DNA from 3 places in the Streptomyces sp. NBC_00448 genome. Region 2 is predicted to be linked to each of the others. Evidence: riboswitches for the same ligand, from Rfam matches in the RefSeq annotation. Region 2 holds a riboswitch; each other region holds the start of a gene.

Region 1 (4,673 bases), 1.5 Mb from region 2:
GCTCAACGCGCGGCCGTACCGTCAACATCACCGGGCGGATCGCGCAGGAGACCACGCTCACCCCGGTCGCCCACCTCACCGCCGTCGACCACAGCGTCGCCGAACTGCGCCACGTCCTGGGCCAGTACGCCGACCAGGGCGTCCGCAACGTGCTGGCGCTGCGCGGCGATCCGCCCGGCGCCCCGCTCGGCCCGTGGGTGCAGCACCCGCAGGGCGTGGCGTACGCGGCCGAACTGGTGGAACTGGTCAAGGAGTCCGGCAACTTCTGCGTCGGCGTCGCGGCCTTCCCCGAGCGGCACCCGCGCTCGCCCGACTGGGACAGCGACATCCGCCACTTCGTGGCCAAGTGCCGGGCCGGCGCCGACTACGCGATCACCCAGATGTTCTTCGACGTGGACGCCTACCTGCGCCTGCGCGACCGGGTGGCGGCCGCCGGGTGCGCGACGCCGATCATCCCGGAGATCATGCCGGTCACCACGATCCGCTCGCTGCGCCGCATCCCGAGCCTGAGCACCGCCGCCTTCCCGCCCGGGCTCGCCGAGCGGATGCTCGCGGCCGAGGACGACCCGCGGGCCGTCAGGGCGATCGGCATCGAGCACGCGACCGAGATGTGCCGCCGGCTGATCGCCGAGGACGTCCCGGGCCTGCACTTCATGACGATGAACTTCTCCAAGGCGACCACGGAGATCTACCAGAACCTCGACCTGCGCCCGTAGGGCCGGCGCCCGTAAGGCCGGAGCCCGTCAGGCCGGCACCTGTAAGGCCGGCACCCGTAGCCCGCGCCCTTCCGGTGGCCGCGGCGGCAACCCCCGCGCCGGGCGGGCCGGGAGGGAACCGCGCGGCTCCCTCCCGGCCCACCGGGGCTCAGGCGGTGGGCAGTTCCGCGCGGACCGTGCGGGCGGCGGCGACCAGGTTCTCCAGCGACGCCTTGGTCTCGGGCCAGCCGCGGGTCTTCAGCCCGCAGTCCGGGTTGACCCACAGGCGCTCCGCGGGGATCGCCTCCAGGCCCTTGCGCAGCAGCGTGGCCGCCTCGTCCGCGCCGGGCACCCGGGGGGAGTGGATGTCGTAGACGCCGGGACCGGCCTCCCGCGGGTAGCCGTGGCCGGCCAGTTCGTTGGCCACCTGCATGTGGGAGCGGGCGGCCTCCAGGCTGATCACGTCCGCGTCGAGGTCGTCGATGGCCTGCACGATGTCGCCGAACTCGGCGTAGCACATGTGGGTGTGGATCTGGGTGGCCGCGCCCACCGCGCCGGTGGTCAGCCGGAAGGACTCGGTGGCCCAGGCCAGGTACGCGGGACGGTCGGCGGCCCGCAGCGGCAGGGTCTCGCGCAGCGCGGGCTCGTCGACCTGGATCACCGAAGTGCCGGCCGCCTCCAGGTCGGTGACCTCGTCGCGCAGCGCGAGGGCGACCTGGCGGCCGGTGTCGCCGAGCGGCTGGTCGTCGCGGACGAAGGACCAGGCGAGCATGGTGACCGGCCCGGTGAGCATGCCCTTGACCGGGCGCGAGGTGAGCGACTGGGCGTAGCTCGTCCAGCGCACGGTCATCGGCTCGGGCCGGGAGATGTCGCCGGCCAGGATCGGCGGGCGGACGTAGCGGGTGCCGTAGGACTGCACCCAGCCGTGCTGGGTGGCGAGGTAGCCGGTGAGCTGCTCGGCGAAGTACTGCACCATGTCGTTGCGTTCGGGCTCGCCGTGCACCAGGACGTCGAGGCCGGTCTGCTCCTGGAAGGCGATCACCTCGCCGATCTCGGTCCTGATCCGCTCCTCGTAGCCGGACCGTTCGATCCGGCCGGCCCGCAGGTCGGCGCGGGCGGCGCGCAGTTCGCCGGTCTGCGGGAACGACCCGATGGTGGTCGTCGGCAGCAGCGGCAGCCCGAGGTGGGCGCGCTGGGCGGCGGCGCGCTGCGGGTACGCCTGGGCGCGGCGGCCGTCGGCGTCGGTGACGGCCGCGACCCTGGCGCGTACCGCCGGGTCGCGGGTGATCGGCGAGGCCGCGCGGGAGGCCAGGTCGGCCCGGTTGGCGGCGATCTGCGCGGCGATGGCGTCGGTGCCCTGCGCCAGGCCCTTGGCGAGCGTGACGATCTCGGCGGTCTTCTGCCGGGCGAAGGCGAGCCAGCGCAGCACCTGCGGGTCGATGTCCTGTTCGGGCGCGGTGTCCAGCGGCACGTGCAGCAGGGAGCAGGAGGCGGCCACGTCGACCTGGCCGGCGAGGCCGAGCAGGGTGGCCAGGGTGGACAGCGACTTCTCGTAGTCGTTGATCCAGATGTTGCGGCCGTTGACGACGCCGGCCACCAGCCGCTTGCCGGGCAGCCCGCCGACGGCGGCGAGGTCGTCGAGGTTGGCGGCGGCCGCGCCGGTGAAGTCGACGGCCAGGCCGTCGATCGGGGCCCTCACCAGGATCGGCAGCGCCTCGCCGAGCCGGTCGAAGTAGGAGGCGACGAGCAGCTTCGGCCGGTCGGTGAGGGTGCCCAGCTCGCGGTAGGCGCGGGCGGCGGCGTCCAGCTCCGCGGGCGTACGGTCCTGGACCAGGGCGGGCTCGTCGAGCTGCACCCACTGGGCGCCGGCGGCCCGCAGGTCGGCGAGCACCTCGGCGTACACCGGCAGCAGCCGGTCCAGCAGGGTCAGCGGTTCGAAGTCGGCCGGCACCCCGGGGGCGGGCTTGGCGAGCAGCAGGTAGGTGACGGGGCCGACGAGCACCGGCCGCGGGATGTGCCCGAGCGCGAGGGCCTCCCGCAGCTCGCCGACCTGCTTGGCGGAGTCGGCGGCGAAGACCGTGTTCGGGCCCAACTCGGGCACCAGGTAGTGGTAGTTGGTGTCGAACCACTTCGTCATCTCCAGCGGCGCCACGTCCTGGGTGCCGCGGGCCATCGCGAAGTAGCTGTTGAGCGGGTCGGCACCGACGGCGGCACGGTGCCGCTCGGGGACGGCGCCGACCATGACGCTGGTGTCCAGGACGTGGTCGTAGTACGAGAAGTCGCCGGTGGGCACCTCGCGGACGCCGGCGTCGGCGAGCTGCCGCCAGTTGGCGCGGCGCAGTCCGGCCGCGGTCTCCCGGAGGGCGTCCGCGGTGACACGGCCCTTCCAGTAGCCCTCGACGGCCTTCTTCAGTTCCCGGTGCTGTCCCTGGCGGGGGTAGCCGTACACGGTGGCCCGTGCTGCCGCGGCTGCGGGCTTTGCTGACACGGAAATCTCCTTCGCGAGATGTCTCCCTGGCATCCCGGAGACGGGACGCGGACGCGAAGGCGGCGAACAGGACGGACCGAACACGCCCGATTCGAGGACGCTCCACCGCCTGATATGTGCGCCGACCCGCCCACGAGGTCACCGGGACATCCGCACGCGATCGGTCGCGTACGGGCAACGGGCAGGTCTTCGGACTCGTGGGCACGCCTGCCGGGGCAGGCACCTACTGGCCGTCGCTTCCCAGGTCCGCGCCGCGGACCCAGTGCTGATGACGGCGATCGTTCCCACTTACCGCTGCGGGGCAGTCCCGGATTCCCACCGGGTTCCCTCTTACGACGCGCCTACCTGGCGGGCAGGGCGAACCAGCTGCACCCGCCAGCCTAGATCGCCCGCGTGCCTTTGGCTCGGCACTGCTCACATCCCGGAACGTGCCAGGGGTGATCCGGCCCGCTGGGCAGCAGGCACGGGCCGCCCCGGCCGAATGTCGGACTTTGCCGATCCCGTCGCACCCCCGACCGTACGCGGGCGATCCGCGCACAAGGGGTCAGCTACGCAAGGGAGCCCATACACGACCGATACGTGACCGACGCGTCACCGACCGTGTCCGCCCGGCCGCGGCGGGCCGTCGATGCCGGCTTCGTAGACCGTCAGCGGCATCGGCGCGCCCTCCAGCGCCGCCGGGCCGGCGGACTCGGTGAGCGGCCGTGGATCGGACGGCCGCACCCCCAACTCCTCGGCCAGTTCCCGGCGCAACGTCTCCCTCGGCTCCTCGCCGGGGTCGGGCTTTCCCCCGGGCAGATGGAAGACGTCGGGGGCCGCGCGCTTGCTCACCAGCAGAAGGCGCCCCTCCCGAAGCGCTGTCGCGGCCACCACGATCACCGGGGTCCTGTCCCTCGCGCACCGGCGGGCCCGGCGTGCCGTTCTCCTGCTTCATACGCCCCGGTTCTCGCTGCGGCCCCCAGTGCGGTGCCGCCGCCCCCTTCCGGGCGGCGCCGGTACCCGCAGACGGGTGAGTGCCTCGCACGTTCGGGTCAACACGGCGATTTATCCTAGTTGTTGGATATTGTGCGGCGTACGTTCGGCGGTGCCCATGCGTCTCCCCGCACATCTGGAACAGGAGAAGTCCTTTGGCGACATCCGCTGCTCTTCCCACCCTCCGCAGCCGCATCATCGTCGGCGCGAGCGCGCTGACCACCGCTGTGGCGCTCGGCACCACGCTGCTCGGCGCGACGGCCGCCCAGGCCGCCACCCCGGCCCGCCCGTACGGCACCGTCGTCGCCGGTGCCGGCGTCGTCCAGCGCCAGTTCCCCAGCACGGACTCGTCCGTGAAGGGCTCGCTCGCCTACCACCAGCAGGTCGGCCTGCGCTGCAAGGTCCACGCCCAGAACATCGAGGGCAACGACATCTGGTACCTGCTGCGCGACAACTCCAACTGGGTCTCGGCGAAGTACGTGGACAACACCGGCACCGTGGACCTGTGCAAGGACGTC
Region 2 (4,673 bases):
CCCCCGCCGGGGGTACGCCGTCCGCTCCCGCGCAAGCGTCCGCGCTCCAGCAGCAGGCCGGTCAGCGCCTCGGCCCGCGCGGCGGCGTCCGGGCGCGCGGCGGCGATCATCCGCGCCGCGCCGTTCACCGCGGACGCGGTGTTGCCGCGCAGGACGTGCGGCGACACGCGGAACTCCGCGCACGCCGACTCGACCTCGCGTACCGCGCCCTCGAACACCGCGGCGGAGAACCGGTCGGCGAGCGCCGCGAGGTCCGCGCCCGCCGCACGATTCACGCCCCCTGTACGATCCGCGGCCGTCCCGGGCATGTGGTCCGTCCCGGGCGGCAGCGGCAACGCCAGCGGGTACGGTCCGCCGAGCGCGGGCTGCCAGCGCAGATCGGCCAGCCGCACCCGCCCGGGCACCCGCCCGTACAGCACCGCCAGCGCCAGGTACGGGGACAGCAGCCGCGCCACCAGGCCGAGATGGACCACCGACGCGGCCACCCGTTCCTCGACCGCCTCCGCCGGCTGCCCGCCGCCCGCGGCCAGCACCCCCCGTACGGCGGCCACCCGGGCGGCCAGCACCCCGCTTCCGCCGGGCGGGTCGGCCGGGTCGGCCGGGTCGGGCAGTTCGGCGAGTTCGGCCATCGACCGCCACACGCCCGGGCCTTCGCCGGCCGCCTCGGCCCTCTCAGCCGCCTGGACCGGCTCGACCGCCTTGATCGCCTTGATCGCCTCGACCGCGAAGAACGGCCCCAGCTCCGCCAGGGCCGCTCTCACGTCATCGTCGTTCACCGCGCCACCATGTCACCGAGGGACCGGGTGGCCGTGCACGGCGCGCGCCGTCACGCCTTGACCGGGTCGGCGCGGGGCGCCCGGACGGTCCGGCCGGCCGGCGCCGGGCTCAGCACCCGCTCCGCCAGCGGCCCGAAGACCAGCCCGATCGCCGACCAGAGCAGCAACTGCGCGGCCACCGAGTAGAACCGGAACTTGAACAGCACGTCCGCCGGGAAGCCCGGGTAGACGATCCGGCCGTGCGGGTCGGTGAGCGGCACCGGTGTCTCGGTGCCGTGGTTGCCGTACTGCTCGCGGTTGGTGGCGAGATGGCCCAGCGCCGGCAGCAGGCCGATCACCACGCCGATCACGACCAGGAAGGCCGCGCCGGCGAGCAGCGTGGCGTTCCACGTGCCGAACCGCTCCTGGAGCCGCCGTCCCAGCCACACCGCCAGGGCGAGCAGCGTGATCGAGCAGACCACCATGATCAGGTAGAGCCCGGTGCGGGCCTTGATGGTGTCCTCGTGCCCGATCGCCGGCGGGTTCGCCGGGTACTTCACGAACGGCACCAGGTAGAAGCCGAGGAAGCCGCCGCCGGCCACCAGCAGCGCCAGGGTGCGCGGCCGGACGTTGCCGACCCGGCCCAGGCACACCGTGTACACCACCGCGAAGATGGCGCCCATCGCGGCGCCGAAGAGGATCAGCCCCACGCCGATGCCGACGTCGGCCTGCACGGTGCGGCTGAACAGGTCGGGGCCGGCCGGGGAGGCCGGCAGGCCCGCGGCCTTGTCGAGGGCGTTCTGCGCCGCGTCCCGCCCGCTCTCGTAGTCGATCGCCTTGTTGATCTGCGGTTCGGCGAAGATCCGGGCGAAGACGAACGCGAGCAGCCCCGCGATCGCGCCGGCGAGCACGCCGCGCAGTACGAGTCGCTTCTCCATGTCGAGTTGTCCGCCTGCCGTGAGAGCCGTCAGTGGCAGGGGAAACCGAGGAAGTGCCGCGCGTCGTGCACGAACTCGTGGATGTGCATGTCCCTGCCGAACACGGAGACCGCGCCCTGGTCGACGCCGATGAAGTAGTACACGGCGAGCGCGAGGATCGTGGTGCCGGCCAGCCAGAGCACGGCCTTGGAGACGGGCAGGACGACCGGCGTGGCGTCGGACGACGTGTGGGTGGACAGAGAACTCACGGTGGTGCCTCCTTCGGGGATGCTGCGTCCCTCGGTCATATGGGGCTTCGTGACGGCGAAGTGTCTGACTTCCCGGAACGCCCCTGGAGGCGACCGGGTACACAGTGGCGCGACCGCGCCGGATTCCCACCGGCTTCCTCACACCTTCACGAACCATCAGCGTACGGGCGTCAGAATGTGCACGTCAACGCATGTCACGTGCCCTTCGCCACACGGCGGGCCGGCTGCTCCCGATCCGGATACGGGAGCCTGAGACCCGCCGTCAGCTCGCCGACCAGCGACGCCACTTGATCCACTTCGATCAGGAAGCCGTCGTGCCCGTACGGCGAGCGGACTGTCCGCATCCGGTCCGCGCCCGCGATGCCCGCCGCCAACTCCCGCTGCTGCGCGAGTGGATAGAGCCGGTCGGAGTCCACCCCGGCCACCAGCGTCGGTGCCGTCACGCGGCGCAGCGCCGCCGCGGTGCCGCCCCGCCCCCGCCCGACGTCGTGCGCGTTCATCGCCTCGGTCAGTACCACGTAGCTGCCCGCGTCGAACCTGCGGACCAGTTTGTCCGCGTGGTGGTCGAGATACGACTCGACCGCGTACCGGCCGCCGTGCCAAGGGCGTTCGGCGTGCTGCGCGGCGCGGCCGAACCGCTCCCGCAGCTCGGGCTCGCTGCGGTAGGTCAGGTGCGCCAGCCGCCGGGCCTGCCCGAGCCCGGCGTGCGGGCCGCCGCCGGGGGCCGCGTCGTGGTAGTCGCCGCCGTGCCAGCCCGGGTCCGCCCTGATCGCCCGGAGCTGCACCGACGCCCACCCGATCTGCTCGGCGCTCGCCGCCGCCGGGCAGGCGAGCAGCAGCAGCGACCCGACCCGCTCCGGCCGGCCCACCGCCCACTCCAGCGCCCGCATCCCGCCCATCGACCCGCCGACCACCAGCGCCCACCGCTCGACGCCCAGCGCGTCCGCCAACGACGCCTCCGCCGCGACCTGGTCGCGCTGGGTCAGGAACGGGAAGGCGCTGCCCCACCGGCGGCCGTCCGGCCGCGCGGACGCCGGGCCGGTGCTGCCCTGGCAGCCGCCCAGGACGTTCGGCGCCACCACGAAGAAGCGGTCGGTGTCCAGCGCGAGGCCGGGCCCGACCAGCCCGTCCCACCACCCGGCGGTCGGATGGCCGGGTCCGGCCGGACCCGCGACATGGCTGTCACCGGTCAGCGCGTGCAGCACCAGCACCGCGTTCGACGCGTCGGGCGCGAGGTGCCCCCACGTCTCGTACGCCAGCCGCACGCCCGGCAGTGCACCGCCCGCCTCCAGCGGCAGCGGGTGGGAGAGCGGGTGCCAGCGGCGCCGCCCGGGCGGGTCCCCCTGCCGCCACGCCCCGGAGGCGGGCGGCAGGGGGACCTCCGCGGCCGTGCGCCCCGGCACGGTCAGGACGCGCCCTTGGCCGCGCGGAACCCGGCGTCCAGATCCGCCTTGAGGTCCGCGACGTTCTCGATGCCGACCGACAGCCGCACCAGGCCGGCCGAGGTGCCGGTGGCCGCCAACTGCTCCTCGTCCAGCTGGCTGTGCGTGGTGGAGGCCGGGTGGATGATCAGGCTGCGCACGTCGCCGATGTTCGCCAGATGGCTGAAGAGCCGCACCGCGTCCACGAAGCGCTTGCCCGCCTCCGCTCCGTCGCGCAGCTCGAAGGCGAGGACCGCGCCCGCGCCGCGCGGCAGGTAGCGCTGCCCGGCTTCGTACCAGGCGCTGGACGGCAGGCCCGGGTAGTGCACCACCGCGACCTCGTCGCGTGCCTGGAGCCACTCCGCGAGCTCCTGCGCGTTCGCGGAGTGCCGCTCCAGCCGCAGCGACAGCGTCTCGACGCCCTGGAGCAGCAGGAACGCCGAGTGCGGCGACAGCGCGGGACCCAGGTCGCGCAGCAGCTGCACGCGCAGCTTGATCGCGTACGCCCCCGGGCCGAGCGCCGGCCAGTACTCCAGCCCGTGGTAGCTCGGGTCGGGCGTGCTGAAGTCGGGGAAGCGGTCGGCGTGCGCCCCGAAGTCGAAGGTGCCGCCGTCGACGACCACACCGGCGATGGTGGTGCCGTGGCCGCCGAGGAACTTCGTCGCGGAGTGCACCACGATGTCCGCGCCGTGTCGCAGCGGCTGGAGCAGGTACGGCGTCGGCACCGTGTTGTCCACGATCAGCGGCACCCCCTCGGCGTGCGCCGCGTCCGCCACCGCCCGCACGTCCAGCACGTTCCCGCGCGGGTTGCCCAGCGTCTCGGCGAAGAACGCCTTCGTGTTCGGCCGCACCGCCGCACGCCACGCCCCGACGTCGTCCGGGTCGACGAACGACACCTCGATCCCGAACCGCGGCAGCGTGTGCTTGAACAGGTTGTACGTCCCGCCGTAGAGCGACGCGCCCGCCACCACGTGGTCGCCGGTGCTCGCCAGCGTCAGGATCGCCAGCGTCTCCGCGGCCTGCCCCGACGCCAGAGCCACCGCGGCGACCCCGCCCTCCAGCGCGGCGATCCGCTGCTCGAACACGTCCTGGGTGGGGTTGTGGATGCGGGTGTAGATGTTCCCCGGCTCCGCCAGCGCGAACAGGTCCGCGGCATGTCGGGTGTCGCGGAACACGAACGACGACGTCTGGTAGATCGGCACCGCCCGCGCCCCCGTCGTCGGGTCGGGAACGGCCCCCGAGTGCACCTGCTTCGTCTCGAACGACCAGTTCGGCTCCTCCTGCGCCGCGGCGGCCGCGGTCTCGGGCGTG
Region 3 (4,673 bases), 7.2 Mb from region 2:
AGCTCAAGTCCCTCGGCCACGACGTCACCCTCGCGCCAGCAGCCTGACCAGCACTCTGTTCAGGCACTGACGTCAGCTTGATCTTTAACCTCGGGCTTCACTCGACCTGCTGATCTGCGGTTCTTCCCGGGACAGCCGAGACGGCCGTTCTCCACGCTTCGAGATGTCGAGTCACGAAGCACGAGAGAACGGCCACTGCGTATGAGTCTGCCTGTCCCGGGGTCCGCTGGTGATGCGTTGGGTGTCTTGTCCCGCTTTCGGGTCGAGTTCTACGAGTGTCTGTACGCCCGTGCAGACGCGCTCTTCGAGCTCACCGACGCGGTCTTGTGCAAGGACGGACCCGTGCAGACTCTGGTCGACCTGAGTCTGGAGGCCGAGCACCGGCGCGGGCACGGTGCCCTCTACCAGGCGCTGAACGCCGGCTGGGCCGAGCCGGCACGGCTGCGGAGCTTGCTGGCCTCGCTGCCCGTGCCGCGTGCGGTTGACGGGCGGATCGTGCTGGCCGTGGACGTCTCCACGTGGTTGCGCCCCGATGCCGAGACCAGCCCCGACCGGCTGTTCTGCCACGTCTACGGACGCGGCCGCGGCAAGGACCAGTTCATCCCCGGCTGGCCCTACTCCTTCGTCGCAGCTCTGGAGTCCGGCCGCACCTCCTGGTGCCGGCTGCTGGAGGCGGCCCGGCTGGGCCCGGCTGACGACGCCGCAGCCGTCACCGCCGCCCAACTACGCGACGTCGTCGAGCAATTGATCACGGCGGGACACTGGATCGAGGGCGACCCCGAGCTGCTGGTCGTCGCTGACGCCGGCTACGACCTGGCCCGTCTGGCCTTCCTGCTCGCCGATCTGCCCGTGGAGGTATGCGGCAGGCTCCGCTCGGACCGCGTCCTGGCCCGTGACCCCGCCCCGCACAACGCGGCCCCCCGGCCGGGCCGCCCGCACAACGCGGCCCCCCGGCCGGGCCGCCCGCGCATGCACGGCGCCCCGTTCGCCCTGGCCAGACCCACCACCTGGGGAGACCCGCAGACCGAGACCCGAACCGACACCACCCGCTACGGCACCGCGACCGCCCGGGCATGGGACCGGCTCCACCCCCGGCTCACCCGCCGCTCGGCCTGGATCACCGACCAGAACGTCGAACTCCCCGTCCTGCACGGCCTCGTGATCCGCCTCACCGTCGAGCACCTGCCCGGCGGACGGGATCCCGACCCGGTGTGGCTGTGGTCCTCACGCCCCGGGGCCGCCCCCTCCCACGTCGACCAACTGTGGCGGTCCTACCTGCGCAGATTCGACCTGGAACACACCTTCCGCCTGATGAAGCAGACACTGGGCTGGACCGTGCCCAAGCTCCGGGACCCGACCAGCGCGGACCTGTGGACGATGTTGATCATCGCCGCACACACCCAGCTATGGCTCGCCCGACCAGCCGCGACGGACCTGCGCCGCCCATGGGAACGCCCACTACCTCCACACAAGTTGACGCCCGCCCGGGTGCGGCGAGGGTTTCGCAACATCCGCGCGACGACAGCGAGGCTGTCGCACGGCTCCTGCCCGGTGAAGGTCAAGAGTGCTTCTTGGGCGTGTGATTGATGAGCTTGTTGAGGTTGTGCACCGTGCCGAGGAGCTTGATCTCGGCGTCCACCGCCTGGCGGCCGCGGTAGTTGAGGTGTCGTCCGAAGCGTTGGAAGATCTGGGCGAATCCCGGCTCGACCAGGGCACTGCGTTGACGGTACTGGGCCCGTCCTGTGGGGGTGGCGAGGCGGGCCGCCATGTCCTGCTGGCCGGCAGGGGCCTGCTGACGTTTCGCGGGAAATCCTGCCTGGTCGGCATCGCTGGTGACCGAGACCAGTAGCGGGAGGTTGGCGAGGGCCTCGAAGGACGCGGCAGAAGCGTACCCGCTGTCGGCGAGCCAGAGTTGGATGTCGCCGGGGAGTCGTGCGGCCTGGTGATTGTGCTGGGTCTTCTTCACCATCGGAACGAGGGCCGTCCTGTCCGAGGGATTGTCGTGCGCTTCAATGGCCAGCAGCAATTGACGGCGGTTGCCTCGGCTCGCCGTGGGCGCGGCCAGGGAACAGGGCGAGCTCGTCGTCTTTGAGGACGGTGGGCGGGTGTGATCAAGGTGCCGTGCCGGCTCCTCCGGCGCCGCCACGCGCCGCTCCTCCCCAGCGGTGTTCGACCTTCGCCAGTCGCCAGTAGGTCAGGGCACAGCCCCAGACGACGACGAAGAGGCCGACGATGATGTAGCCCACGTTGTCGAGGTTGATGGCGGCGATCCAGTCGGTGAGGGAGTTCTTGAAGCCGGCGTTGTCGTGGAGGACGCCGACGAGTTCGATGGTGCCGATGACGAAGGCGACGGCGATGGACAGGCCGGTGATGGTGAGGTTGTAGTAGACCTTGCGGACCGGATTGGAGAACGCCCAGTGGTAGGCGAAGTTCATGAAGGTGCCGTCGAGGGTGTCGAACAGGCTCATGCCGGCGGCGAACAGCAGCGGCAGGCAGAGGACCGCGTACCAGGGCAGGCCGGCGGCGGCTCCGGAGCCGGCCATGACCATGAGGGCGACCTCGGTGGCGGTGTCGAAGCCGAGGCCGAACAGCACGCCGATCGGGTACATCTGGCCGGGGTGGCGGACCGACTTGGTGAGGCGGCCGAGCAGGCGGTTCATGAAGCCCCGGTTGTCCAGGTGCTTCTCGAGTTCGTGCTCGTCGAAGTTGCCGGCGCGCATCTCCTTGAAGACGCGGTAGATGCCGACCAGGGCGACAAGGTTGAGGGCGGCGATGAGGTAGAGGAAGGTCCCCGACACGCTGGTGCCGATGACACCGAGGGTGATGTGGGCGTCGGAGTTCTCGTTCAAGAGGGTGCCGGCGATCTTGGCGCCGCCCGCGATCAGGCTCGCCATGGCGATGACGATGCTGGAGTGGCCGAGGGCGAACCAGAAGCCGACTGAGACCGGCCGCTGCCCGTCGGCCATCAACTTGCGGGTGGTGTTGTCGATCGCCGCGATGTGGTCCGCGTCGAACGCGTGGCGCATGCCGAGGGTGTAGGCGGTGACGCCGAGGCCGACGCCGAACGCCTGCTTGCCGACGGTGTAGTGGTGCGGCGCGACCATCGTCACCAGGATGGCGAAGGCCACGACGTGCAGGAGGACGATAGCGGCCAACAGGACGCCGGTGCGTATCCAGTCGGCGCGTTCGAAGCGGCGGACGACGGGCCCGGGGGAGGCCGCCCCCACGGGCGTTCCGGCCGGCAGGGACGGGTTTTCGGGCAGCGTCATGGCGGGGGCAGCCTCTCCAGCACCTCGTGGACAGTTCGTCGTGCGTGCCGTGGCCGGTCTCCTGGCTTACGGGTCCGACGCCGTCGTGCTCCGCCTTCCCGGTCGCCGAAGCGGCCAGTGGCGTCCATCCCGTCCGGGGCGGAACGAGCACGATGACTTCCCGATCACAGTGGCGAGGGCCGCGTCGGCGTCACACCGACTTCCCGAGCACCACGGCCGGGTCAGCGTAGATGCGCACGTCTGACAATTGCAATGGGGTCGCAGGAAGGGTGGGAGGCCCGGCGGCTGGACTGCCGTGGGCCGACGGATTTGTCGGACGGCGCGGTGCTTGCCCCAGTGGCGTCATGTGGCCGGCCTGCTGGCACGATGTCGGTATGGCTCGCATGCCCACTCTCCGCGTCCTGCGCTCGGCCGTGTTCGCGGCCGTGTGCACGGCGGTGAGCGGGCTCGGGCACGCGATGATGTCCGGCACCGGCGTGCCGGTGTGGGCGCTGCTGTACGCGTTCGCCGGAGTCACCGCCATGGCGTGGTGGGCCACTGGGAAGCAGCGTGGTGCGCGGGTCATCCTCGGCGGTAGCGTGGCCACTCAACTCGCGCTGCACTGCGTCTTCATGCTCGGGCAGTTGGTTGTCGGCGCTTCGGCGACGGCGGTATCGGACCCGGCGATGCCCGCCACGGGTATGGGCGGTATGGCGTCCATGGCATCCATGCCGGGTATGGCGGGTTCAGCCACCGGTTCCGGTGCCATGGGGTCCACGGTGGGACCGGGCGGCGGTATGGACATGCACGAGTGGTCCCTGGGGATGCTCATGCTGCACGCCGCCGTCGCGCTGGTGTGCGGCCTGTGGATGTGGCGGGGCGAGGTCGCCCTCTACCGGATGGTCCGCTCGCTGGCGTGGGTGCTGGCTGCCCCGCTGCGGTACGTCCTTGCGGTGTGCGGCGTTGTGCTGCCGCCTGTGCCCGGCGTTCGTGCGGACGGGCCCCCTCGGCTTCGGCCCGCGGAAGGGATTCTGCGGCATGCCGTGGTGCGGCGTGGGCCGCCGTCTCTCGTCGTCCAGATCTGACAGGCGCCCGCCATCTGACCGGCTGCTCGGCCGGCTCGACGGGCGCAGCGCCGGTATGCCCTGTCGTCTCCCTCGCCCTCGGGCGCCGCGAGGCCGCGCGGAGCGTGCCGGACTCTGATCCCGTCGGCCCGCCGGGCAACACGCCTGTTCCGTAAGCGTGTTCGCGCATACGTCACCGCGTGTTACGTCCCGCGCTCGTAGCAGCGTCGAGGACACGTGGCGGGCTGTCCGTCGGCGGGACCGCGTGCCGTGACACGGCCGGTCCCGCACGAGCGAAGGACCCGAGAAGATGACACCTGCCCGGAAACCCCGGGGCGACCGCTCACCGGTCGCACGCGAC

The links. A riboswitch is a leader RNA that binds a small molecule or an ion and turns the genes downstream of it on or off. The one in region 2 is predicted to bind cobalamin.
Region 1: linked by a shared signal. The riboswitch ahead of metE (5-methyltetrahydropteroyltriglutamate--homocysteine S-methyltransferase) and the one ahead of OG370_RS01725 (CbtB domain-containing protein) in region 2 are both predicted to bind cobalamin.
Region 3: linked by a shared signal. The riboswitch ahead of OG370_RS32705 (HoxN/HupN/NixA family nickel/cobalt transporter) and the one ahead of OG370_RS01725 (CbtB domain-containing protein) in region 2 are both predicted to bind cobalamin.

The regions. Positions count from the first base shown of each region.
Region 1 is NZ_CP107913.1:1,898,964-1,903,636, reverse strand. It holds gene metF (methylenetetrahydrofolate reductase [NAD(P)H]) at 1-716, shown strand, start outside; gene metE (5-methyltetrahydropteroyltriglutamate--homocysteine S-methyltransferase) at 865-3,183, opposite strand; cobalamin riboswitch at 3,347-3,565, opposite strand; gene OG370_RS08010 (NUDIX domain-containing protein) at 3,775-4,053, opposite strand; gene OG370_RS08005 (SH3 domain-containing protein) at 4,311-4,673, shown strand, end outside.
Region 2 is NZ_CP107913.1:367,955-372,627, reverse strand. It holds gene OG370_RS01735 ((2Fe-2S)-binding protein) at 1-776, opposite strand, end outside; gene OG370_RS01730 (CbtA family protein) at 827-1,693, opposite strand; gene OG370_RS01725 (CbtB domain-containing protein) at 1,723-1,941, opposite strand; cobalamin riboswitch at 1,979-2,104, opposite strand; gene metX (homoserine O-acetyltransferase MetX) at 2,136-3,350, opposite strand; gene OG370_RS01715 (bifunctional o-acetylhomoserine/o-acetylserine sulfhydrylase) at 3,347-4,673, opposite strand, start outside.
Region 3 is NZ_CP107913.1:7,597,978-7,602,650, forward strand. It holds partial or broken gene OG370_RS32695 (NF041680 family putative transposase) at 202-1,560, shown strand; gene OG370_RS32700 (transposase) at 1,559-2,146, opposite strand; gene OG370_RS32705 (HoxN/HupN/NixA family nickel/cobalt transporter) at 2,112-3,269, opposite strand; cobalamin riboswitch at 3,304-3,499, opposite strand; gene OG370_RS32710 (hypothetical protein) at 3,644-4,333, shown strand; gene OG370_RS32715 (sigma-70 family RNA polymerase sigma factor) at 4,623-4,673, shown strand, end outside.